Linked DNA regions of Pigmentiphaga sp. H8. The protein of the gene in region 1 interacts with the protein of each later gene in a pairwise test. Links are inferred from orthologs where the notes say so. Each region holds a gene or a part of one and is shown in the gene's direction. Other genes may lie near its edges. The genes, in order: ftsB and EGT29_RS23350.

What was found.
Region 2: the proteins of ftsB (region 1) and EGT29_RS23350 interact in binary tests that used the Escherichia coli proteins (3 or more experiments, as listed by UniProt). The link is inferred for Pigmentiphaga sp. H8 from one-to-one orthologs.

What each region holds. Positions count from the first base shown.
Region 1 is NZ_CP033966.1:2,344,355-2,351,655, forward strand. The notes cover bases 1-2,976. They hold ftsB (cell division protein FtsB), read left to right. Parts: upstream 1-1,304; coding sequence 1,305-1,649; downstream 1,650-2,976. Other genes in these bases: eno (phosphopyruvate hydratase), read left to right, coding at 1-1,256; EGT29_RS11195 (hypothetical protein), read right to left, coding at 1,658-2,329; hslO (Hsp33 family molecular chaperone HslO), read right to left, coding at 2,464-2,976. Also shown: more of hslO, read right to left, coding at 2,977-3,396; EGT29_RS11205 (ferritin-like domain-containing protein), read left to right, coding at 3,465-4,292; EGT29_RS11210 (acyl-CoA synthetase), read right to left, coding at 4,222-5,910; EGT29_RS11215 (alpha/beta fold hydrolase), read left to right, coding at 6,154-7,011; EGT29_RS11220 (3',5'-nucleoside bisphosphate phosphatase), read left to right, coding at 7,014-7,301. UniProt on the Escherichia coli protein: Essential cell division protein. May link together the upstream cell division proteins, which are predominantly cytoplasmic, with the downstream cell division proteins, which are predominantly periplasmic.
Region 2 is NZ_CP033966.1:4,950,350-4,965,918, reverse strand. The notes cover bases 66-2,794. They hold EGT29_RS23350 (cell division protein FtsQ/DivIB), read left to right. Parts: upstream 66-886; coding sequence 887-1,702; downstream 1,703-2,794. Other genes in these bases: ftsA (cell division protein FtsA), read left to right, coding at 1,699-2,794; EGT29_RS23355 (D-alanine--D-alanine ligase), read left to right, coding at 66-866. In the rest of the region: more of EGT29_RS23355, read left to right, coding at 1-65; more of ftsA, read left to right, coding at 2,795-2,931; cell division protein FtsZ, read left to right, coding at 3,211-4,389; EGT29_RS23335 (peroxiredoxin), read left to right, coding at 4,594-5,097; lpxC (UDP-3-O-acyl-N-acetylglucosamine deacetylase), read left to right, coding at 5,215-6,138; EGT29_RS23325 (DciA family protein), read right to left, coding at 6,369-6,857; EGT29_RS23320 (M23 family metallopeptidase), read left to right, coding at 6,940-7,896; EGT29_RS23315 (LysR substrate-binding domain-containing protein), read right to left, coding at 8,090-9,217; EGT29_RS23310 (amidohydrolase), read left to right, coding at 9,329-10,213; EGT29_RS23305 (hypothetical protein), read left to right, coding at 10,213-11,094; EGT29_RS23300 (tripartite tricarboxylate transporter substrate-binding protein), read left to right, coding at 11,172-12,134; preprotein translocase subunit SecA, read left to right, coding at 12,333-15,077; EGT29_RS23290 (LysR substrate-binding domain-containing protein), read left to right, coding at 15,194-15,569. UniProt on the Escherichia coli protein: Essential cell division protein. May link together the upstream cell division proteins, which are predominantly cytoplasmic, with the downstream cell division proteins, which are predominantly periplasmic. May control correct divisome assembly.

The sequences.
Region 1 (7,301 bases):
GCGAGATCATTGATTCCCGCGGCAATCCCACCGTCGAGTGCGACGTGCTGCTGGAATCGGGCGCGATGGGCCGCGCCGCCGTGCCCTCGGGCGCGTCCACCGGCGCGCGCGAAGCCATCGAGCTGCGCGACGGCGACAAGTCGCGCTACCTGGGCAAGGGCGTGCTCAAGGCCGTCGAGAACGTCAATACCGAGATCGCCGAAGCGCTGATGGGCCTGGATGCGCAGGAACAGGCCTTCCTGGACCGTACCCTGATCGAACTGGACGGCACCGAGAACAAGGAGCGCCTGGGCGCCAACGCCATGCTGGCCGTCAGCATGGCCGTGGCCAAGGCCGCCGCCGAGGAATGCAGCCTGCCCCTGTACCGCTATTTCGGCGGCAGCGGCGCGATGAGCATGCCCGTCCCGATGATGAACGTCATCAACGGCGGCGCGCACGCCAACAACAACCTCGACATGCAGGAATTCATGATCCTGCCGGTGGGGGCCAGCAGCTTCCGCGAATCGCTGCGCATGGGCGCCGAAGTCTTCCACGCGCTGAAGAAACTGATTCATGACAAGGGCATGTCCACCGCCGTGGGCGACGAAGGCGGCTTCGCCCCCAACGTCGAGAACCACGAGGCGGCCATCCAGCTCGTGCTGCAGGCCATCGAGAAGGCCGGCTACGAGCCCGGCAGCCAGATCGCCCTGGGCCTGGACTGCGCCAGCTCGGAATTCTTCCGCGACGGCAAGTACCGCCTGGAAGGCGAGGGCGTGACCCTGAGCGCGCAGGAACTGACCCACATGCTGGCCACCTGGTGCGACAAGTATCCGATCATCTCGATCGAGGACGGCATGGCCGAGAACGATTGGGACGGCTGGAAGTACCTGACCGAGCAGCTGGGCAAGAAGGTGCAATTGGTGGGCGACGATCTGTTCGTCACCAACACCAGCATCCTGAAGCGTGGCATCGAGCAGAACATCGCCAACTCGATCCTGATCAAGATCAACCAGATCGGCACGCTGACGGAAACCTTCGCGGCGATCGAGATGGCCAAGCGCGCCGGCTACACGGCCGTGGTGTCGCACCGTTCGGGCGAGACCGAGGACACGACCATCGCCGACATCGCCGTGGCCACCAACGCGCTGCAGATCAAGACGGGGTCGATGTCGCGCTCGGACCGCATGGCCAAGTACAACCAGCTGCTGCGGATCGAGGAAGACCTGGGTGACGTCGCCCACTATCCCGGCCGCGAGGCTTTCTACAACCTGCGCTGATGCGCGCGGCCGCGCCGCCCGTGCGGCGCGGTCCACGGAAGAGCCTCCATGCGCCTGCTCACGCTGATAATCGCCTTGCTGCTGGTGATGATCCAGTATCCGCTCTGGCTGGGTAAGGGCGGTTGGCTGCGCACCTGGGAACTCGAGCGCCAGCTCGATGCCCAGCGGCATAGCAATGACGAGCTGCGCACGCGCAACGTCGCGCTGGATGCCGAAGTACGCGACTTGAAGAGCGGGACCGACGCCATCGAGGAGCGGGCCCGCTACGAACTCGGCATGCTGCGCCAGAACGAGGCCTTCGTGCAGATCGTCGACACCCCGCCGGCCGGCACCGTGCCGGCCAGCGCGGCTCAGCCGGCCTCCCGGCCGGCGGCCGCTCCCCGCTCGCGCTGACGCCGGGCCTAGGGACCGAGCAGATCCCGGTTCCTGCCATGCTCGCGCGCCGCCGACTGCATCGGCATGGCGATTTCGCGGCGTATCACCAGCAGGCCCGCCGCGCGAGCCTGTTTCACGTAGTCATCGCTTTCCGATGCGCTCGCCAACGACCGCAGCAGGGCGCGCATGCCTGGCAGATAGGGGGCGTGCAGATAGGTCAGCCGCAGCACCAGTGTATTGGCGTCGAACAAGGTCTGGCCCGAGCGTGGACCGATACCGCCGCGGTAGCGTGAAAGGTAGACCGTGTCGTGGTGCAGGCGCTGGTAGTCGTAGTCGAGTTCGCGTGGTCCCGCCGAGCGGCCGACCGCGAAGTCCTGGAAGCTGGCGGGAGTCGGGCTGAGTTGCTCGAGCCGCGCCATGCGCAGGCCGTGGGTGCGGGCCCAGCTTGCCATGCGCGCCCGCACCGCGGACAACTGCTCGTCCGGGTTCGGCGTGGCGCGGACGCCCAGGGCGGGAGACAGCGCGCGTTCGAAGGCTTGGGCGGTGGCCGCCGGATCGGCTCGCGCCGCGGTTCCGGCGCGAGCGGCCTCGAACAGGGCGTAGCCGACGGCCTGGCGCATCAGCAGCCAGCGGCCCGTTTCGAAGGCGCCCAGGCCCGCCCATAGCAAAGGAAGGGCGATGACCGTGAATTCGGCCATGGCGGCACCGCGCTGGCGAAGAAGAGAGCGCATGGACGGAGAGTGGCTGGAAGAGCCCTCCAGCGTGCCCGCACGCGGGCGATGCGTCGATTGTGGGAACCACGGCCGCCAGCCAATGAGGAGGCGCTGGTTCCTTAATGCCGCGCTTCGCTCTGGTGCCGAACCTTGGCCGACGCGTTCGCGAACAACTCCGCGCAATCGACCGGGTCGAACTCGAAGCTTTTCACGCAGTAGTCGCAATTGATCTGGACGCGTCCCTGTTCGGCCAGGATGTCGTCGATTTCTTCCCTGCCCAGGCGCAGCAGCACATCGGCCACCTTTTCGCGCGAGCAGGTGCAGCGGTACGACACGGCGGCCGGTTCGAAGGTCCGCAGGGTTTCCTGCCAGTACAGGCGCCGGACCAGCGCGTCGGGCGTCAGCGTGAGCAGTTCCTCGGACTTGATGGTCTCGGCCAGGATCTGGGCGCGTTCCCAGGTGTCGTCCGCGACCGAGGCCGGCGCGGGTTCGGCGGCCGCCTTGCCGCCCTGGCGGGGCAATTGTTGCAGCAGCACGCCGGCGGCGCAGCCGGTGTCGGCGGCCAGCCAGATGCGCGTCTGCAGCTGTTCGGAAGCCAGCATGTAGTGCTCCAGCGCCTGGGCCACCGATTCGCCCTGCAGGGCGACGATGCCCTGATAGGGCTGCTGGCCGGGCAGGCGCTCCTGCGGATCCAGTACCACCGAGAAGCGGCCGCCGCCGTTGGGGTTCAGCAGGCTTTGGAAGGTGCCGTCGTCGGGCACGGCATGGCCTTCGCGCAGCTTGACGGTCGCCCGCATGCCCAGATCGGCGTGGCATTCCACCACGATCAGGCCGATCGGGCCATCGCCCTGCAATTGCAGCACCACGGTGCCGTTGAACTTGATGTTGGCGGCCAGCAGCGCACTGGCCGCGACGAGTTCGCCGAGCAGCTTCTGGACGGCGGACGGATAGTCGTGCCGCGCCTGGATTTCCTTCCAGGTCTCGCGGATGGACACGACTTCGGCCCGGACCGTCTGGTCCTCGAACAGGTATTTCTTGAGTTGGTCGGACAAGAAGGCTTCCTCGGAAAAAATGGGCGGCTGCAGTGGTCGCCTTGACCGGCCATTCTACAATGCACCCCATGACTGCTGAACTGGAACTGCGGCAGGCCGCCTGCGCGCTGCTGGTCCTGGATGACCCGGCCGGGAAGGCCGCCGGTACCCGCGAACTGGCGGCCACGTCTATATATGTGGACGCCGGCCGCGTCTTGCAAGAGCCCGCGGGAGTGCCGGGCCGGCCGGCCCGGCCGCCGCTGGTGTCGCCGCGCGATGTGCCGGGGCGGGGCGTGGCCTCGGTCGAGGCGCGGGCGGCGCTGCTGCACGCGCTGGCCCATATCGAGTTCAACGCGATCAACCTGGCGCTGGACGCGGTCTGGCGCTTCGCCGGCATGCCCCAGGACTACTACCTGGACTGGCTGAAGGTCGCCGGCGAGGAAGCCCTGCATTTTTCGCTGTTGGCCGAGCATCTGCGCATCCTGGGCCATGCCTACGGCGATTTCCCCGCCCACGACGGGCTGTGGCAAATGGCCGAGCGGACCCGGCTCGATCCGCTGGCCCGGATGGCGCTGGTGCCGCGTACGCTGGAGGCCCGCGGGCTGGACGTCAGTCCTGCGATACGGGCCAAGCTGGCCGGAGCGGGAGACGCGGCGGCGGCCGGCATCCTGGACATCATCCTGCGCGACGAGATCGGCCACGTGGCCATCGGCAACCGCTGGTACCGGTATCTGTGCGAGCGCGAGGGCGTCGATCCCGTGGACCACTACGCGGTGCTGGCCCGGCGCTACGACGCGCCGGGCCAGTTCGGTCCGTTCAATATGCCCGCCCGCCGGGCGGCGGGCTTCACGGAAGCGGAGTTGCGCTCGCTGGAGCTGTCGGCCATTTCCGGCCGCGATCGTCCTCGATCTGCCTGAGCGCCTGGCGCCGGATCTTGCCCGAGGGAGTGAGCGGCAGGGCCTCGACGAATTCGATCTCCTTGGGCGCGCCGTCCTGGCCGAGCTGCGCGCAGGCGTGCGACAGCAGGGCTTCCCGCAGGGCCGCCTCGCGTCCGGCCTTGTCCTGTTCCGGCACGGCCAGGGCGACGACGTAGGCCTTGATGCCGCTGCCGTCCGGCGTCGGCACGACCACCGCCTCGACCACCTCGGGGTGCTGGGTCAGGCAGTCCTCGATGGGGCCGGGCGCCACCAGGCGGCTGCCCAACTGGAACATTTCGTCCAGGCGGCCCACGTACCAGAGGTAGCCGTCGGCATCCTGCCGGGCGAGATCGCCCGTGCGATGCCAGGTCCCGCTGACCGGCCGCCCGGTTTCCTCGCCCCGCCAGTAGCCGGCGAAGAAGGAGGGATCGGGATGGCCATGGATGTCGTAGCGGTTGACGGCGATCTCGCCATGTTCGCCGGTGGCGACCGGCCGGCCCAGGGCATCGACGATGGCGATCTGGTGGCCGGGGTAGGGCCTGCCCAGGCTGCCCGCCCGGGCGGGCCATTTCTGGCCGCTCTGGCCGATGACGGTGCCGATCTCGACCTGGCTGAAGGTCTCGTTGGGTTCGACCCCCAGTGCCGCCTTGCATTGTTCGAACAGCGCCGCGCCCAGCGAGGTGTCGGTGGCGGTGATGGCGCGCAGGGCCAGCCGGTGGCGCTCGGCGGGGCGGGGCACGGCCTTGAGCAGCCGGCGCAGGTCGCGGGTGGTCAGCGCGATGTTGGTGACGCGGTAGCGTTCCAGCAGGGCGAACGTGGCGTCGGGATCGGGCGGCTGGCGCATGCCCACTACCGGCTGGCCGAAATACAGGCCCGGTAGCAGCGCGCCGAACAGGCCGTGGGGGCTGCCCCATTCGGAGGCCGTCCACAGGACGTCGGCGGGCTGGGGGAACCAGTTCTGGGCGGCCACGAAGCCGGGCAGGTTGCCGATCAGGGTGGCGTGGGGCAGGACCACGCCCTTGGGCACGCTGCCCGCGCCCGCCGTATAGAGCAGCAGCGCGGGGTCGGAGGCCGAGGTGGGGTGCATGTCGAAGGCACTTTCCTGGCGGGCGAGCAGCGTGCGCCAGGAAAGGACCCGCTCGTCGTCCAGGTCGATGCCGACCGTCTGGCGCAGCAGGGGACAGTGCTCGGTGGCTGGCAGCAGGGCCGCCGCCGCGGCGCCGTCGACGATGGCGATCCGGGCTTCGCTGTCGCGCAGCCGCTGTTCGTAGGTCTGGGCGTTCAGCGCGACCGACAGCGGGACGGTAATGGCGCCCATCTGGTAGACGGCGATATGGGCGACGACGGCTTCGGGGCGCTGGGGCAGGGCGATGGCGACGCGGTCGCCGCGCTGCACGCCCATGCGGCGCAGGCCATTGGAGAAGCGGTTGGCGTATTCGTGCAGGCGGCCGTAGGTCCAGACTTCGCGCCGTCCTTCGGCATCTTCGGCGTAGATCGCGATGCGGCGGGCATCGGCGCTGGTGACGGTCCAGCGGCGGCAGCAGACATCGGCGATGTTCAGGCGTTGCGGGACCCACCAACGGAACGTGGTGTAGAGTGCCTGGTACTGGTCTTCCATAACCCTCCGCTGGATTCAGGATCTGGTCCGGCCAGGTCGGCGGACGGGGTTTGCTGCGTTATATAGCAATCATTACTGACCTGACCGATAACCGCAATGGCTTTGGTGCCCGCGGTGCCAGGCCAAACGCCTCACGAGCCCCGTCTTTTCGCGGGTTTTCCTCCAATTTCCCCTAATTGTCGATAAATGATCATGTACGAGCCGCTTGTAGCCCCGCGATCGGAGTATCTGGATGTTCGGGGTTTGCGTCACCATTTTCGTCATTGGGGCGACAGCAGCGCGCCGTTGCTGCTGGCGCTCCACGGCTGGATGGATTCGTCGGCCTCGTTCCAGTTCGTGGCGGACCGCTTGGCGGGCGATTTCCATGTCGTGGCGCCTGACTGGCGCGGCTTCGGCAGGACGCAGTGGGGAGGCGGCGATTGCTACGAGGTCGGCGAATACCTGGGTGATCTGGACGCTTTCTGCCGTCATTTGTCGCCTTCTTCTCCCGTCCGGCTGTTGGGGCACAGCATGGGCGGCAACATGGCCATGCTGTACGCCGGCGTGCGCCCCGAACGAGTGGCGGCGGTGGCCAACCTGGAAGGGATGGGGCTGTCGGCGCAGCCGGCCGACGCGGCGCCGGGCCGGCTGCGGCAGTGGATGGATCAGATCGTGGCCGGCGCGCGGCTGGGGGACTACGACAGTCCCGAGGCCTATGCGCAGCGCCTGATGCGGGACAATCCCAGACTGGATGCCGCGAAGGCGCTGTTCCTGGCCCGCGAGAACGGCTGTCCCGAAGGGGAGCGGTGGCGGCTGCGTGCCGATCCCGTCCACAAGATCGTCAATCGTGTCCTTTATCGGTTGGAAGAGGTGCTGGCCTGCTGGCGTGCGATCACGGCGCCGGTGCTGTGGGTGGAAGCCGCTGACAGCGCCGTCCGCGCCCGGGCATGGGCGGAGCCGGGCTACGAGGACAGGCTGGCTGGCGTTGCTTGCCTGCAACGGGTGACGGTCGCCGATGCCGGCCACATGCTGCATCAGGATCGTCCGGCCGAGGTGGCGCAACTCGTAGCAGATTTCCTGGCGCGGGCGGCGACGGTGCCGAGTGGCCGTCCTACAATGTGAACATGGAATCCGCCCTGAACGTCGATCTGCACTGCCATTCCCAGGTGTCGGACGGCATGCTGCCGCCCGCCGAGCTGGCGGCGCGGGCGCGCCGCAATGGCGTCGACGTACTGGCGCTGACCGATCACGACGAGGTCGGCGGCCTGCACGAGGCCGCGGCGGCTTCGCGGGAACTGGGCATGCGCTTCGTCCCGGGGGTGGAGATCTCGGTCACCTGGGCCGGGGAAACGGTCCACATCGTGGGCCTGCGCGTCGATCCCGACGATGCGGTGCTGGTCGAGGGGCTGCGC
Region 2 (15,569 bases), 2.6 Mb from region 1 along the record:
CCGGCGTGCACAAGGCCCTGCGCAGCGCGGGCGTCCAGGCTCACCTGTTCGACACCGGCGTGCGCTCGCTGGCCGAGCTGGCCGAGGAACGCTTCGACCGCGTCTTCATCGCCCTGCATGGACGCTATGGCGAGGACGGCACGATCCAGGGCGCGCTGGAACTGCTGCGTGTCCCCTATACCGGCAGCGGGCCGCTGGCCTCCGCGCTGGCCATGGACAAGACCATGACCAAGCGCATCTGGGTCCACGAAGGGCTGCCCACGCCGCGCTTCGAGACCCTGGACCGCCAGTCCGACCTGGCCGCGGTGGCCGCGCGCCTGGGCCTGCCGCTGATCGTCAAGCCACCGCACGAGGGATCCACCATAGGCGTGACCAAGGTCACGGACCTGGCCGGCATGCGCGCGGCCTACGACCTGGCGGCCGAGTACGACGAGCACGTCCTGGCCGAAGCCTTCATCCAGGGCCGCGAGCTGACCGTGGCCGTGCTGGGAACCGGCGCCTCGGCGCGGGCCCTGCCGGTGGTCGAGATCGTGGCGCCCGAAGGCAACTACGACTACGAACACAAGTATTTCACCGACGACACCCGCTACCTGTGCCCCGCGCAGTTGCCGCCCGCGGTCACCCAGCGCGTCCAGGAAATCAGCGAGGCCGCGTATCGCGTCCTGGGCTGCGAAGGCTGGGGGCGGGTGGACGTGATGCTGGACGCCGACAACCAACCCTATCTGCTGGAGGTCAATACTTCGCCCGGCATGACCGGCCATTCCCTGGTGCCGATGGCGGCCGCCGCCGACGGCATGAACTATGAAACCCTGTGCGTGGAGATCCTGAAGGACGCCCGCTGCAAGGTTTCAGGCCGGTCTTCGTAAGAGATTGAATCGGACACTCTGTGTGGAACGACTCCCGTACCCTGAACCTCATCGCCAATACCCTGTACCTCGCCGCGGCGCTGGTGCTGACGGCGTGCGCGCTGCTGTGGCTGGCGCAGCGACCGGTATTCGCGTTGCAGACGATCTGGATCGAGGCCGAGGACGGCACGCTCCAGCATGTGACGCCGGCCAGCGTGCATCCGGCCATCGCCGGCCGGCTGACGGGCAACTTCTTTACCGCCAACCTGGAGCAGATGCGCCAGGTGTTCGAGACGGTGCCCTGGGTGCGGCAGGCCTCGCTGCGCAGGCAATGGCCCAATTCGCTGGTCGTGACCATACAGGAGCACCAGCCGCTGGGGCTGTGGAACGAGAACCGCTTGCTCAACACCTACGGCGAATCGTTCACCGCCAATCTGGGCGAGGCCGAGGACGACCGCCAACTGCCGATCTTCGGCGGCCCGGAGGGCTCGGAGAAGCTGGTGGCGCAGCGCTACGCCGAACTGACGCGCTGGTTCGCGCCGGTCAAGCTCGATCCGCTGCGGGTGGTGCTGACGCCCCGCTACGCCTGGCAGGTGGAGCTGTCCAACGGCGCGATCATCGACCTGGGACGCGAGCCGACCACCGCGCCCGGCACGGACACCGCATCGCTGGAATCCCGCGTGCAGCGCTTCGTGCAGGCGATTCCGGTGATCGAGTCGCGCATCGGCAAGCTGGAACATGCGGACCTGCGCTATCCGAACGGCTTCGCGGTCACCACCGCCCGGCCGCCGGCCAGCGCCAAACCGAATCCAAGGAAACCTGCATCAACCATGCAACCTAACCAGAAAAGACCATGACTCGTGAAACCAAGGATCTGATCGTTGCCCTCGACATCGGCACCAGCAAGGTGGTGGCGGTCGTGGCCGAGATGCTGCCTGAAGGGCGCTTCGAAGTGCTCGGTCTCGGGCAGCATGAGTCGCGCGGCATGCGCAAGGGCGTGGTCGTCAACATCGAGACCACGGTCAACTCCATCCAGCGCGCGCTGGAGGAGGCCGAGCTCATGGCCGACTGCAAGATCCGGGACGTCTTCACGGGTATCGCCGGCAGCCACATCCGCAGCTTCAATTCCAGCGGCATGGTGGCGATCAAGGACAAGGAAGTCACCGCCACCGACGTGGCGCGCGTCATCGAGACCGCCAAGGCCATCAACATCCCGACCGATCAGCAGGTGCTGCACGTGCTGACGCAGGAGTTCATCGTCGACGGCCAGGAAGACATCCGCGAGCCCATCGGCATGAGCGGGATACGCCTGGAAGTGCGGGTGCACATCGTGACCGGCGCGGTCAGCGCGGCCCAGAACATCGTCAAGTGCGTGCGCCGCTGCGGCCTGGAAGTGCAGGACCTGATCCTGCAGCCGCTGGCCTCGAGCCTGGCCTGCCTGACGCCCGACGAAAAGGAACTGGGCGTGGCCCTGGTGGACATCGGCGGCGGCACGACCGACATCGCCATTTTCACCGGCGGCGCGATCCGCCACACCGCGGTCATTCCGATTGCCGGCGACCAGATCACCGGCGACGTCGCCGCGGCGCTGCGCACGCCCACGCCCGATGCCGAAGAGATCAAGCTGCGCTACGGCGTGGCCAAGCAGGTGCTGGCCAGCCCCGACGAACGCATCGAGGTGCCCGGGCTGGGCGACCGCGGGCCGCGCCAGTTGTCGCGCCAGGCGCTGGGCGCCGTGATCGAGCCGCGGGTCGAGGAACTGTTCACCTTCGTGCAGCAGGTGATCCGCGAGTCGGGCTACGACGAGCTGCTGTCGTCGGGCATCGTGCTGACCGGCGGCACCTCGCAGATGCCCGGCGTGGTGGAACTGGCCGAGGACATCTTCCTGAAGCCCGTGCGCCTGGGCGTGCCCGAATACACCGGCAGCCTGGCGGACGTGGTCCGCAGCCCGCGCTTCTCGACCGTGATGGGCCTTTTGGCCGAGGCCCGGCTGCAGCGCGTGCGCGGCCGCAAGGTGGCGCAGCAGACCGGAAATGTCACACAGGTTTTCTCTCGTATGAAAGAGTGGTTCCTGGGGAATTTTTGAAGCGATCCCCCGTCGCATACGTTGCCCGAATCGTGCAGTCCTTCGCAGTCCGATGAAGCAGTGCCCGTTCTTTGAGTCCGTGCAGTTGCAGGTCCAGAGTATCCAGCAGTCCGTTCAAACCAGTTTTTTTATTTGAGTCGAGGAGGTGCGTGACCGGGGAAGGTGAAACGTGAAGCGCGATCCCAAGGCGGGGTCAGTCAGATGGTCGATTCCGGCCCGATCACATTTCACATTTCACATTTCCCAGCCGCCACTTATCCGCCAGAACCCCCGGAGGTCATTATGAAATTCGAAATGCTAGACACCGATACCCGTGGAACGGTCATCAAGGTGGTGGGTGTGGGCGGCGCCGGCGGCAACGCCGTTGCTCACATGATCCGTCGCGGCGTGCAGGGCGTGGAGTTCATCTGCGCCAACACCGACATGCAGGCGCTGTCGCATACCAACGCGCCGGTGCAGATCCGCCTGGGCCGCAGCGGCCTGGGCGCCGGCGCCAAGCCCGAGCAGGGCCGCGCCGCCGCCGAGACCGCCCGCGAAGAAATCCGCGACGCGCTGCAGGGCGCCAACATGGTGTTCATCACCGCCGGCATGGGCGGCGGCACCGGTACCGGTGCCGGCCCGGTGGTGGCCGAGGTCGCCAAGGAACTCGGCATCCTGACGGTGGCCGTGGTGACCAAGCCCTTCAACTTCGAAGGCAGCAAGCGCATGCGCATGGCCGAGGAAGGCATCGACGCCCTGACGGAGCACGTGCATTCGCTGATCGTCGTGCTGAACGAGAACCTGTACGAACTGCTGGGCGAAGACGCCACGCAGGAAGACTGCTTCAAGTCCGCCGACGACATCCTGCACAACGCCTGCGCCGGCATCGCCGAGATCATCAACGTGGACGGCAACGTCAACGTCGACTTCGAAGACGTCAAGACCATCATGAGCGAGCAGGGCAAGGCCATGATGGGCACCGGCATCGCCAGCGGCGTGGACCGCGCCCGCGTGGCGTCCGAGCAGGCCATCGCGTGCCCGCTGCTGGAAGGCATCGACCTGAACGGCGCCCGCGGCGTGCTGGTCAACATCACCGCCAGCCGTTCGCTGAAGATGCGCGAGACCCGCGAGATCATGGACACCATCCGCAGCTACGCCGCGGAAGACGCCACCGTGATCTTCGGCGTGTCGTACGACGATGCGATGGGCGAAGACCTGCGCGTCACCGTCGTGGCGACCGGCCTGGGCCGCACCAAGGCCAAGCCGCAGCTGGTGCAGAACACCATGCAGCAACTGCGCACGGGCACGGACAACGTCCCGGCCTACAACGCCCAGGCGGGTGGCACCAACTACCACGACTACGACACGCCCACGGTCTTCCGCAACCCGCGGGATGCGTCGATGCGCGTGCAGGCGCTGGAAAGCTCGGGCATGGAGCACCTGGACATCCCGGCGTTCCTGCGCAAGCAGGCGGACTGACAGGCCGATAGACCCCCTCTGCGCGCTGACGCGTTCCCCCAGGAAACCGCGGATCTGGCTTAGCCAGTCCGCCGGTTTCGCCCCCTGGGGGGCGCGCGTAGCGCGTAGGGGGGGTATTTTTATTTGTTGCTTTGCTTGGGAGGGCGGCGGCGCGGGCCTATACTGCCCATCCGGTGTTTTTCCCTTCCATACAAGGAGTCTTCCATGACCATCAAAGTAGGCGATCGCGTCCCCGACGGTACCCTGACCGAGTTCATCGCCGTGGAGACCGAGGGCTGCTCGCTCGGCCCCAACGCGTTCCAGGTCGCGGATCTGGTCAAGGGCAAGAAGATTGCCGTGTTTGCCGTGCCGGGCGCCTTCACGCCCACCTGCTCGGCCAAGCACGTGCCCAGCTACCTGCAGAACCATGACGCCCTGAAGGCCAAGGGCGTGGACGAGATCTGGTGCGTGGCCACCAACGACGCGTTCGTGATGGGTGCCTGGGCCAAGGACCAGGGCAGCCAGGGCAAGGTCCGCATGCTGGCCGACGGTTCGGCCAAGTGGACCAAGGCGCTGGGCCTGGAGTTCGACCTGACCGAGCGTGGCATGGGCGTGCGTTCGCAGCGCTATTCCATGCTGCTGGACGACGGCGCCGTCAAGGTGCTGAACGTCGAGGCGCCCGGCAAGTACGAAATCAGCGACGCGGAAACCTTGCTCAAGCAGCTGTAATTCCGTTTCCGGCACGGCCGCGGCACGGTGTGCGCGGCCGTATCGGAACCTGTGGCGTCCGACCCGCTCTAACACGGAAACGTTACAATATAGTATTAACCCGGATTCCTAGCCGCCATGCTTTGCCAGCGCACAATAAAAAGCGTCACTCGAACCACCGGAGTCGGTCTGCATTCCGGGCGGCGCGTCGAGATCACGCTGCGTCCGGCGGCGCCCAATACCGGCATCGTCTTCCACCGCATCGACCTGCCCGAACCCGTCGACCTGCCCGCTTCCGCGATGGCCGTCGGCGACACGCGCATGGCGTCGGTGCTGCAGCAGGGGGACGTGCGGGTCTCCACCGTCGAACACCTGATGTCCGCCTGCGCGGGCCTGGGCATCGACAATCTGCACGTGGACCTGACGGCCGAGGAAGTGCCCATCATGGACGGCAGCGCGGGTACCTTCGTGTTCCTGCTGCAATCGGCGGGCATCGAGGAACAGAACGCGGCCAAGGAATTCATCCGGGTGCTGGAGCCGGTCGAAGTGCGCGAGGGCGAAGGCGCCTCCGCCAAATGGGCTCGGCTCGAACCCTATGACGGCTTCTCGCTGGCCTTCTCCATCGACTTCCACCATCCGGCCATCGATGCCACGTCGAATTTCGCCGAAATCGACTTCGCCAAGCATTCCTACATCAAGGAAATCGCGCGCGCCCGCACCTTCGGTTTCATGCAGGACGTGGAAAACCTCCGCGCCGCGGGCCTGGCGCGCGGCGGCAGCCTGGACAATGCCATTGTGATGGACGAATTCCGCGTCCTGAACAGCGATGGGCTCCGCTACGACGACGAGTTCGTCAAGCACAAGATCCTGGACGCCATCGGCGACCTGTACCTGGTGGGCAAGCCCCTGATCGCCCGCTACGTGGCCCACAAGTCGGGCCACGGCATGAACAACCAGCTCGTGCGCGCCCTGCTGGAGCGCCGCCACGCCTGGGAACTGGCCACCTTCGAATCGAAGTCGGTCGCCCCCCAAGCCTTCCGCGAAGACTGGGTGACCGTGTGACCCCCCCTACGCCCTTACGGGCGCCCCCCAGGGGGCGAAACCGGCGGACTGGCAAAGCCAGATCCGCGGTTTCCTGGGTCTAGGGAAACCACCTTGAACTGAATCACCGGTGCTACCGCTGGCAGCCAGCGATAGCAACAATGCTACGCCCCAAGACAGCGGTACTAGACCCAGGATGCGGTGGATCCGGCTTTGCCGGTCCACCCGCATCGCCCCCTGGGGGGCGCGCGTCAGCGCGTAGGGGGGGGTAACCTCTTTTTCAGTTCGGCCAGGGTCTGGGTGCCCAGCTCGGTGGCCTGGCGAGTCGGGGCCCGCGGGGCCGGGCGGGACAATTCGGTCTCTTCCAGGCGGGTAAGCGTTGCTTGAACGCGGACGGCGATTCCGTTAACCTGCCACCCTTGCTTTTCCAAGGCCGCCACCAGCCGGGGCGCCAGCTGGCGCAGTTTGGCCGAATGGGCCGCGGCCGGTACGCCCAGCGTCAATTGGCCATCCTCGAAGCGCAGCACGTGGCAGGCTGGGCCCAGGGGCGCGGGCAGGGCGGCGCAGACCTGGCGTTGCAGGTCCAGCAGGCGGCGGGCGGTGCCCAGCAGGCTGGCACCCTTGCCGTCACGTCCCAGGCACGCCAGCGTGGCGGTGTACTGCGCGGGATCTGCCTGGGTCTGCGGCTTGCGCCGCTTCCGGAAGGGCGCGGCGGGCCGGGTACGAAAAGTTTCGATCACGAACTCCCTGGAGTCTCGGGAACATTCAAGAGGATACGGGGCGCCGAGCAAGGCGCGTCTCTCACGCCAGGAGGCACGTTCCGTGCAGATCATCATAGTGCATCCGCGCCTGTCCGAGGCGAGGACGCTGACCATAACCCCCCGTTTCGCCGCGGGGATGATCGCCGCAATCGGTGCCGCCCTGATTCTCGGGGCCGTACTGTTGAATTACGCCGCGTCCGGCATCGCCTGGCCCTGGAGCGATTCCGGCCTGTCCGAGCGCAGCCGCGAAGAAGCCCGCCAGCAGGCGGTGCTGCGCGAGAACATCAACCTGCTCGCCAAGCGCGTGGGTGAAATGCAGGCCAAGCTGATGCAGCTCGATGCGCTGGGCGAGCGCGTCGCCGGCCTGGCGGGGGTGTCCCCGGCGTTTTCCGCCAAGGGCGTGCCGGGCCGCGGCGGGCTGCTGGTGTCGCCGCAGCCCATGTCGCCCCAGGACGTCAGCTCCGAACTCGATCATCTCGAAGCCCAACTGGCCGAGCGCTCCGACTATCTCAGCGTCCTGGACGCGCAATTGACGACCCTGTCGGTGCGCAAGGCCATGACGCCCACCGTCATGCCCGTCACGCAGGGGTACAACGGTTCCTCGTTCGGCTGGCGGGTCGATCCCTTCACCGGTACGCGCTCCCTGCACGAAGGGGTGGATTTCTCCGCGCCGTCGGGCACTTCCATCGTGGCGGCGGCGGGCGGCGTCGTGCAGGTGGCCGAATTCCATTCCGGCTACGGCTACATGATAGACATCGACCACGGCAATGACCTGGTCACCCGCTATGCCCATGCGTCGAAGCTGCTGGTCAAGCCGGGCGACCTGGTCAAGCGCGGCCAGCGCATCGCCGCCGTCGGCAGCACCGGCCGCTCCACCGGCTCCCACCTGCATTTCGAGGTGCGGCTGGGCGGCGTCGCCGTCAACCCCAACAACTTCCTGACCCACGGCCCCGGCAAACAGCCCGTCGAACCGTTCTCCAAGGTCGTCACCCTGCCAGCCCCCGGACCGCTGGACTAGAGAGAGGCCCCCCTACGCGCTGACGCGCGCCCTGGATGGTGAGCCCCCAGCCGCTACGCGGCGGCCCCCCGAGGAGGCCTGGGCCCGCCTTGGGGCGGCCCGGCGCCGGGCCCAGGGATCGAAACCGGCGGACTGGCAAAGCCAGATCCGCGGTTTCCGGCTGGTACCAGCCTCTTGGCAGGTCGCACGGTTGCTACCGCTGGCAGCCAGCGATAGCAACCGTGCCTCCCCCCAAGATAACGGTACTAGACCCAGGATGCGGTGGATCCGGCTTTGCCGGTCCACCCGCATCGCCCCCTTGAGGGGGGCGCCCGAAGGGCGTGGGGGTGGGCTTCCCTTCCGGTCCACCCGCATCGCCCCCTGGGGGGCGCCCGAAGGGCGTAGGGGGGGGACCATAATCGGCCGAGACCTCCCGCAGGCAGCGCATCAGGCGTTCGCTGGCGGGGGACAGCGCGCGCTGCTTGCTCCAGGTCAGGCCGATGGGGCGCAACAGGCCGGGGAGTTCCAGCGGCAGGATGGCCAGCATGCCGAGATCGCTGTAGTGCCGCGCCGCGACGCGGGACAGCAGGCCGACGGCCTGGGTGGACTGGAGGTAGGTCGCGATGACCGGCACCGACAGGGTTTCGATGTAGTCGCTGGGCATGGCGATGTCGTGTTCCTGGAACACGGCCTCCAGCGGTTCCCGGGGCAGGGACGCGACCGGCGGCAGAATCCAGGGATAGGGGGCCAGGTCGCGCCAGTGCAGGGACGACGCCCCGGCCAGTGGATGCTGGCGGCCCACGACGACCATGCTCGACCCCTCGAACAGCGGAGCTTCCTCGAAGTCCGCCGACGGCCAACTGGACAGGCGGCCCACCAGGACGTCCAGGTCGCCGCGCCGCAACTGCGGCAGCAGCGTGTTCATCGAGCCTTCCTGCACGTGCACCGTGGTCGTGGGCGAAACCCGCTTGAGGGCGGCCAGGGCCTGGGGCACCAGCGCCGAAGTCATCGCGGGCATGGCGCCCAGCGCGGCCCGGCCGGATGCGCCGGACAGCAGCGCGCGCAACTCGTCGCGGGTCTGGGCCAGGGTGTTGAGCATCACGCGGGCCTGGCGGATCAGGCATTCGCCGTAGACGTTGGGTTGCACCCCCCGGGCCGTGCGGTCGAACAGCTTGAAGCCCAGGCCTTTCTCCAGCTCGGACAGCGCCAGTGACACCGCCGGCTGGGTGATGTTGAGGCTGGCGGCGACCTTGCCCAGGTTGCGCAGCTCGTCCAGCGCCACCAGCAATTGGAGGTGGCGCGGCTTGAGGTTGGCGCGGATGTACCAGTCGAGTCTCGCCATGGCGGATCTCTCCGGAATTTCATAAGTGAATGCTTATGATAATCGCCGGATTATTAAGTGGTTTGCTTATGTTGATGCGGGCATGATGGGCGCCTTCGATCAGGAGTCCCCGTGTCCCATCCCAAGCCGACATCGATCATCGATCTTCATACCCACGTCATCGCCTCGGACCAGCAGGCCTATCCGCTGGCGCCGCTGTCCGGCCGGCAGTCGGACTGGTCGCGCGAGCGGCCGGTCACGCGCGAGGCCATGCTGGCGGCCATGGACGAGGCAGGCATCGCGCAGGTCGCGCTGGTGCAGGCTTCCACCTGCTATGGCCACGACAGCAGCTATGTCGCGGATTCCGTCGCCGCCCGGCCGGACCGTTTCATCGGCGTCTATTCGATCGGCCTGGCCGAGCCCGGCGCCGCCGAGCGCATCGCCTATTGGCACGGCCGCGGGCTGCAGGGCATGCGCGTGTTCATCGCCGGCCACACCGCGGCCGACCACGCCGCGCGGCTGGACGACCCGCTGGGCTTTCCCGCCTGGGAGCAGGCGCAGGAACTGGATATCCCCGTGTGCGTGCAGCTGCGGGCCGATGGCCTGCCGCAACTGGAGAATATCCTGCGGCGCTTCCCGCGCGTGCGGGTGCTGCTGGACCACTTCGCCCGGCCCCGGCTGGACGACGGCCCACCCTATGCGGCGGCGGCCAGCCTGTTCGCGCTGGCGGACCATCCCAACCTGTTCTTCAAGTTCACCACCCACAACGTCCGGGAGGCCCGCGAAGGGGCGGCCACGCAGGCCAGCTTCCTGCGGCGCGCGATCGACGTGTTCGGCGTCCGCCGCATCGCCTGGGGATCGAATTTCCCGGCATCGGCGGGCAGCCTGGCCAGCCTGCTGGGCGAGGCCCTGGAGGCCACCGCCTCGCTGTCCGGCGAAGAACGGGAATGGATCTTCCATCGCACGGCCCGGGCTCTGTATCCCGCGCTGGACGCCGCCTCGGCAAGGGGGGCGTGATGGGTTCGACGACGCTGCGCACCCTGCTGGGTGATTATCCGAACACGCTGGCCCTGAAGCGGGGCGAGATCGCATCGGCGTCCGTCGGTTTCGAGTTCGATCCGGTCAAGACCGCCAACCGGGCGTTCAAGCGCGTGGTGCGCGAGGGCGCCTTCGACGTGGCGGAACTGGCGCTGGTGACCTTCCTGCAGGCCAAGGCCTACGGCAAGCCCCTGGTGCTGATGCCGGCCGTGGTGGGGGCGGGCCGCTACCAGCATCACTGCCTGGTCCACAACATCGAGCGTGGCCGCCTGCGGGTGGCGGAGCTGGCCGGCAAACGCATCGGGATCCGGGCCTACGCCCAGACCACGGTGGCCTGGGTGCGGGGCATCCTGGCCGACGACTATGGGGTGGACCTGAACGGAATACGCTGGGTGACGTTCGAGGACGGGCACCTGGCCGAATTTGCCGATCCGCCCGGGGTGACGCGGGCCGAGGGCCGGAACATGGTGGAGATGCTGCTGGCGGGAGAACTGGACGCGGCCATCATCGGCACGGACCTGCCCGACGATCCGCGCCTGGCGCCGGTGCTGCCCGATCCCCATGCGGCCGCCGCCGCGTGGGGTGCCCGGCACGCCATGGTGCCCATCAACCATATGGTGGCCGTGGACCGGGCGCTGTGCGAGACGCGTCCGGAGGTGGTCCGCGAGGTCTACCGGCTGCTGCAGGAAAGCAAGGCCGCGGCCCGGCGGGACGCCGGCGGGCCGGATCTGACGCCGTTCGGCGTGGAGCCCAACCGCCATGCGCTGGAACTGATCATCCACTACGCCTACGACCAGAAACTGATTCCGCGCCGCTATGCCGTCGACGAGCTGTTCGACGACGTGACCCGCGTGCTGTGACCGGCGCCGGCCATGGGGCCGGTCCGTAAAGACTATCGCGGCGGCGGGGACCGCCGCCTTCATTCCCAGGAGACAACATGAAATGGTTCGCAATCCTGGCCGCCTGCGTGGCGGCCGCCGTTCCCACGCTTCCCGCGCAGGCCCAGGTGGGCGGCCAGGTCACCCGCATCGTCGTGCCGTTCGCGGCGGGCGGAGCCCGGGAACTGCTGGCGCGCACGTTCTACCAGGAACTGGGCCAGCAGCTGGGCCAGACCATCATCATCGAAAGCCGGCCTGGCGCGGGCGGCGCCATCGGGACGTCCAACGTCGGGCGGGCCGATCCGGACGGTCGCACGCTGCTCATGGCCGCGTCCAGCCACTTCGTCACGGCCGCGCTGGGCGCCAAGCCGCACTATGACCCGGTCAAGGATTTCACGCCGGTGGCCAATATCGGCACCCAGAGCTACGTGCTGATGATCAGCAGCGCGCTGCCGGCCAGGAACGTGGCCGAATTCATTGCCTATGCCAAGAAGCGCCCGGGCGAGCTGAACTACGGCTCGGCCGGCATCGGCAGCTCCACCCATCTGGCCATGGCCTATTTCCTGAGCACGGCCGGGCTGGACATGCTGCACATCCCCTACAAATCCACCCAGGAAGCGGCCAACGACGTGGCCGGCGGGCGGGCGCAGGCGGTGATCGTGCCCAATGCCGGCGTCGGCGCCTACCTGCAGGATGCCAGGCTGCGCATCATCGGCGTGACCTCGCGCCAGCCTTCGCCCCTGCTGCCCAGCGTGCCGCCCATCGCCCAGGCCGGCCTGCCTTCCTACGTGTTCGAGTCGTGGTTCGGCCTGCTGGCGCCCGCCGGCACGCCCGCGCCGGTGGTCCAGCGCATCAACGCCGCGGTGGCGAAGGTGCTGGAGATGCCGGTCATCAAGGAGCGCCTGGCCACCCAGGGCGTGGCGCCGGATGCCATGAACGTCGATGAGTTTGGCAAACTGTTCGTCCAGGACAGGCAACTGATGGCCCGCATCGTCAAGGAGGCCAGGCTCACCCGGGATTGACCCGGACCGGTCCCGGCCAGGGGCGGGCGCCGTCTCCGGGCCGGGCCAGCCTCCGGGGCGGCGGCCGGGCGGGGATGTCCATGCGGACGGCGCGCGCGATTCAACGTCCTCCCACGGTGCTAAACTGGCTGGCTTATCCCCTATCCCGGCTGGGATGCTAGGCCACGGCCCGGCCCCGGTTGCTTGCAAATATCGCGCATGGTTTCCTCTCTGCTCAAGAAAATTTTCGGCAGCCGCAATGACCGGCTGCTGAAGCAGTACGGCAAGTTGGTCGCTCGGATCAACACGCTGGAGTCCCAGACCGCCGCACTCAGCGACGAGCAACTCACGGCCCGCACGCAAGAGTTCAAGCAACGCTACCAGAACGGCGAGTCGCTGGACGACCTTCTGCCCGAGGCCTTCGCCGTCGTGCGCGAGGGCGGCAAGCGGGTGCTGGGCATGCGCCACTTCGACGTCCAGCTGCTGGGCGGGATCGTGCTGCACAGCGGCCGCATCGCCGAAATGCGCACGGGCGAGGGCAAGACCCTGGTGGCGACGCTGCCGACCTACCTGAACGCCATCGCCGGCAAGGGCGTGCACGTGGTGACGGTCAACGATTACCTGGCGCAGCGGGATGCGGCCTGGATGGGCCGCCTGTACAAGTTCCTGGGCCTGTCGGTGGGCGTGGTGGTCTCGCAGCAGCCCAACGAGGAAAAGATCGAGGCCTACCGGGCCGACATCACCTACGGCACCAACAACGAATTCGGCTTCGACTACCTGCGCGACAACATGGAATACCGCGTGGAGGACCGCCGCCAGCGCGCGCTGTTCTACGCGGTGGTCGACGAGGTCGACTCCATCCTGATCGACGAGGCGCGCACGCCGCTGATCATCTCGGGCCAGGCCGAAGACCATACCGAGATGTACATCCGGATGAACGCGGTGCCGCCGCTGCTGACCCGGATGGCGTCCGAGCCCAAGTCCAACGAGCCCGAGCCCGAGGGCGACTTCTGGGTGGACGAGAAAAGCCATCAGGTCTACCTGTCGGAAGCCGGCCACGAGAAGGCCGAGCAGATCCTGGAGCGCCAGGGCCTGCTGCCCGAGGGCGAGTCGCTGTACGAGCCGCGCCACATCAGCCTGATGCACCACCTGATGGCGGCGCTGCGGGCGCACAACCTGTTCTTCCGCGACCAGCACTACGTCGTGCAGAACAACGAAGTGGTCATCGTCGACGAATTCACCGGCCGCCTGATGGTGGGCCGCCGCTGGTCCGACGGCCTGCACCAGGCGGTCGAGGCCAAGGAAGGCGTGAAGATCCAGAACGAGAACCAGACCCTGGCCTCGATCACCTTCCAGAACTACTTCCGGATGTACGAGAAGCTGGCTGGCATGACCGGCACGGCCGATACCGAGGCCTACGAGTTCCAGGAAATCTACCGCCTCGAGACCGTGATCATGCCGACCAACCGGCCCATGATCCGCGCCGACCAGAACGACCAGGTCTTCAAGACCGACCAGGAAAAGTACAACGCCATCCTGGAAGACATCCGCGATTGCCAGAAGCGCGGCCAGCCGGTGCTGGTGGGTACCACCAGCATCGAGAATTCCGAGCTGCTGTCGGCCATGCTGGTGAAGGCCGGCCTGAAGCACGAGGTGCTCAACGCCAAGCAGCACGCGCGCGAAGCCGAGATCGTGGCCGAGGCCGGCAAGCCCGGCCACATCACCATCGCCACCAACATGGCGGGCCGCGGCACCGATATCGTGCTGGGCGGCAGCGTCGACAAGCAGGTGGACCTGATCCGCGCCGACGACGCGCTGTCCGAGACCGAGAAAGACATCCGCATCGCCCGCGTGCGCGACGAATGGAAGCCGCTGAACGAGCAGGTCAAGGCCGCCGGCGGCCTGCGCATCATCGGCACCGAGCGCCACGAATCGCGCCGCATCGACAACCAGCTGCGCGGCCGCGCCGGCCGCCAGGGCGATCCGGGTTCGTCGCGCTTCTACCTGTCGCTGGAAGATTCGCTGATGCGCATCTTCGCCGGCGACCGCGTGCGCGCCATCATGGAGCGCCTCAAGCTGCCCGAGGGCGAGCCCATCGAGGCCGGCATGGTCACCCGCTCCATCGAGTCGGCCCAGCGCAAGGTCGAGGCCCGCAACTTCGACATCCGCAAGCAATTGCTGGAGTACGACGACGTCGCCAACGACCAGCGCAAGGTCATCTACACCCAGCGCAACGAAGTCCTGGAAGCCCCCTCCATCGCCGACGTGGTCGCCAACCTGCGCGTGGCCACCTTCACCGAGACCTTCCGCGGCTACGTGCCCGAAGACTCGGTCGAGGAACAATGGGACGTGCCGGGCCTGCAGAAGGCGCTGGAGCTGGAATGGCAGGTCGAGCTGCCGCTGGCCGAGATGGTGGAAGCCGAACCCAACCTGACCGACGACGACCTGCTCGAGCGCGTGCTCAAGGCCTCGGCCGACGCCTACGATGCCAAGGTGACCCTGGTGGGCACCGAGATGTGGGGCCAGTTCGAACGCTCCATCCTGCTGCAGTCCATCGACACGCACTGGCGCGAGCACCTGGCCATGCTGGACCACCTGCGCCAGGGCATCCACCTGCGCGGCTACGCCCAGAAGAATCCCAAGCAGGAATACAAGCGCGAAGCCTTCGAGCTGTTCTCCAACATGCTGGACCGCATCCGCAACGACGTCGTCAAGGTGCTGATGACCGTGCGCGTGCAGTCGGCCGAGCAGGTGGAACAGGTCGAGCAGGACGCCGCCCTGCCGCACGTGCAGAACGTGCAGTACCACCACTCCGACTACGACGAGGCCCTGGCCGCCGCCAATGCGGCCGCGGGGTCCGGACAGGAACCGATGCGCAACGTGCTGCCCAAGGTCGGACGCAACGATCCCTGCCCCTGCGGCAGCGGCAAGAAGTACAAGCAGTGCCACGGCCGGCTCGCCTGACGCGGCGTCCCGCAACGTGACGAGAAAAGACCGGCGCTTGCCGGTCTTTTCATTGGTGGTGGGGTAGTATTCCGCCGGCATGCCTCCCGCGGGCCGATCATTCCGGAGCTTCGTCCATGTTCTCCGTGCGCCACATCGAAGCCTTCCAGGCCGTCATGGTCACTCGAAGCATGACGTCGGCCGCCGACGTGCTGTTCGTGACGCAGTCCGCCGTCAGCAAGCTGATCAAGGAGTTCGAGGAGCAGGTGGGATTCGAACTGTTCACCCGCAAGCGCGGTGGACTGGTGCCTTCCCCCGAAGCCCACTCGCTGCTGGCCGAGGTCGACCGGCTGTTCCTGGGGCTGGAAAAGATCGCCTTGGCCGCCGAACGCATCCGCTCCAAGCGCCACGGGCAGCTGCGCATCGTGGCCATGCCGTCGCTGACCACGGGCTTCCTGCAAGGCGTCGTCGCGGCATTCAGCCGCGAGCATCCCGACGTGAGCGTTTCCCTGC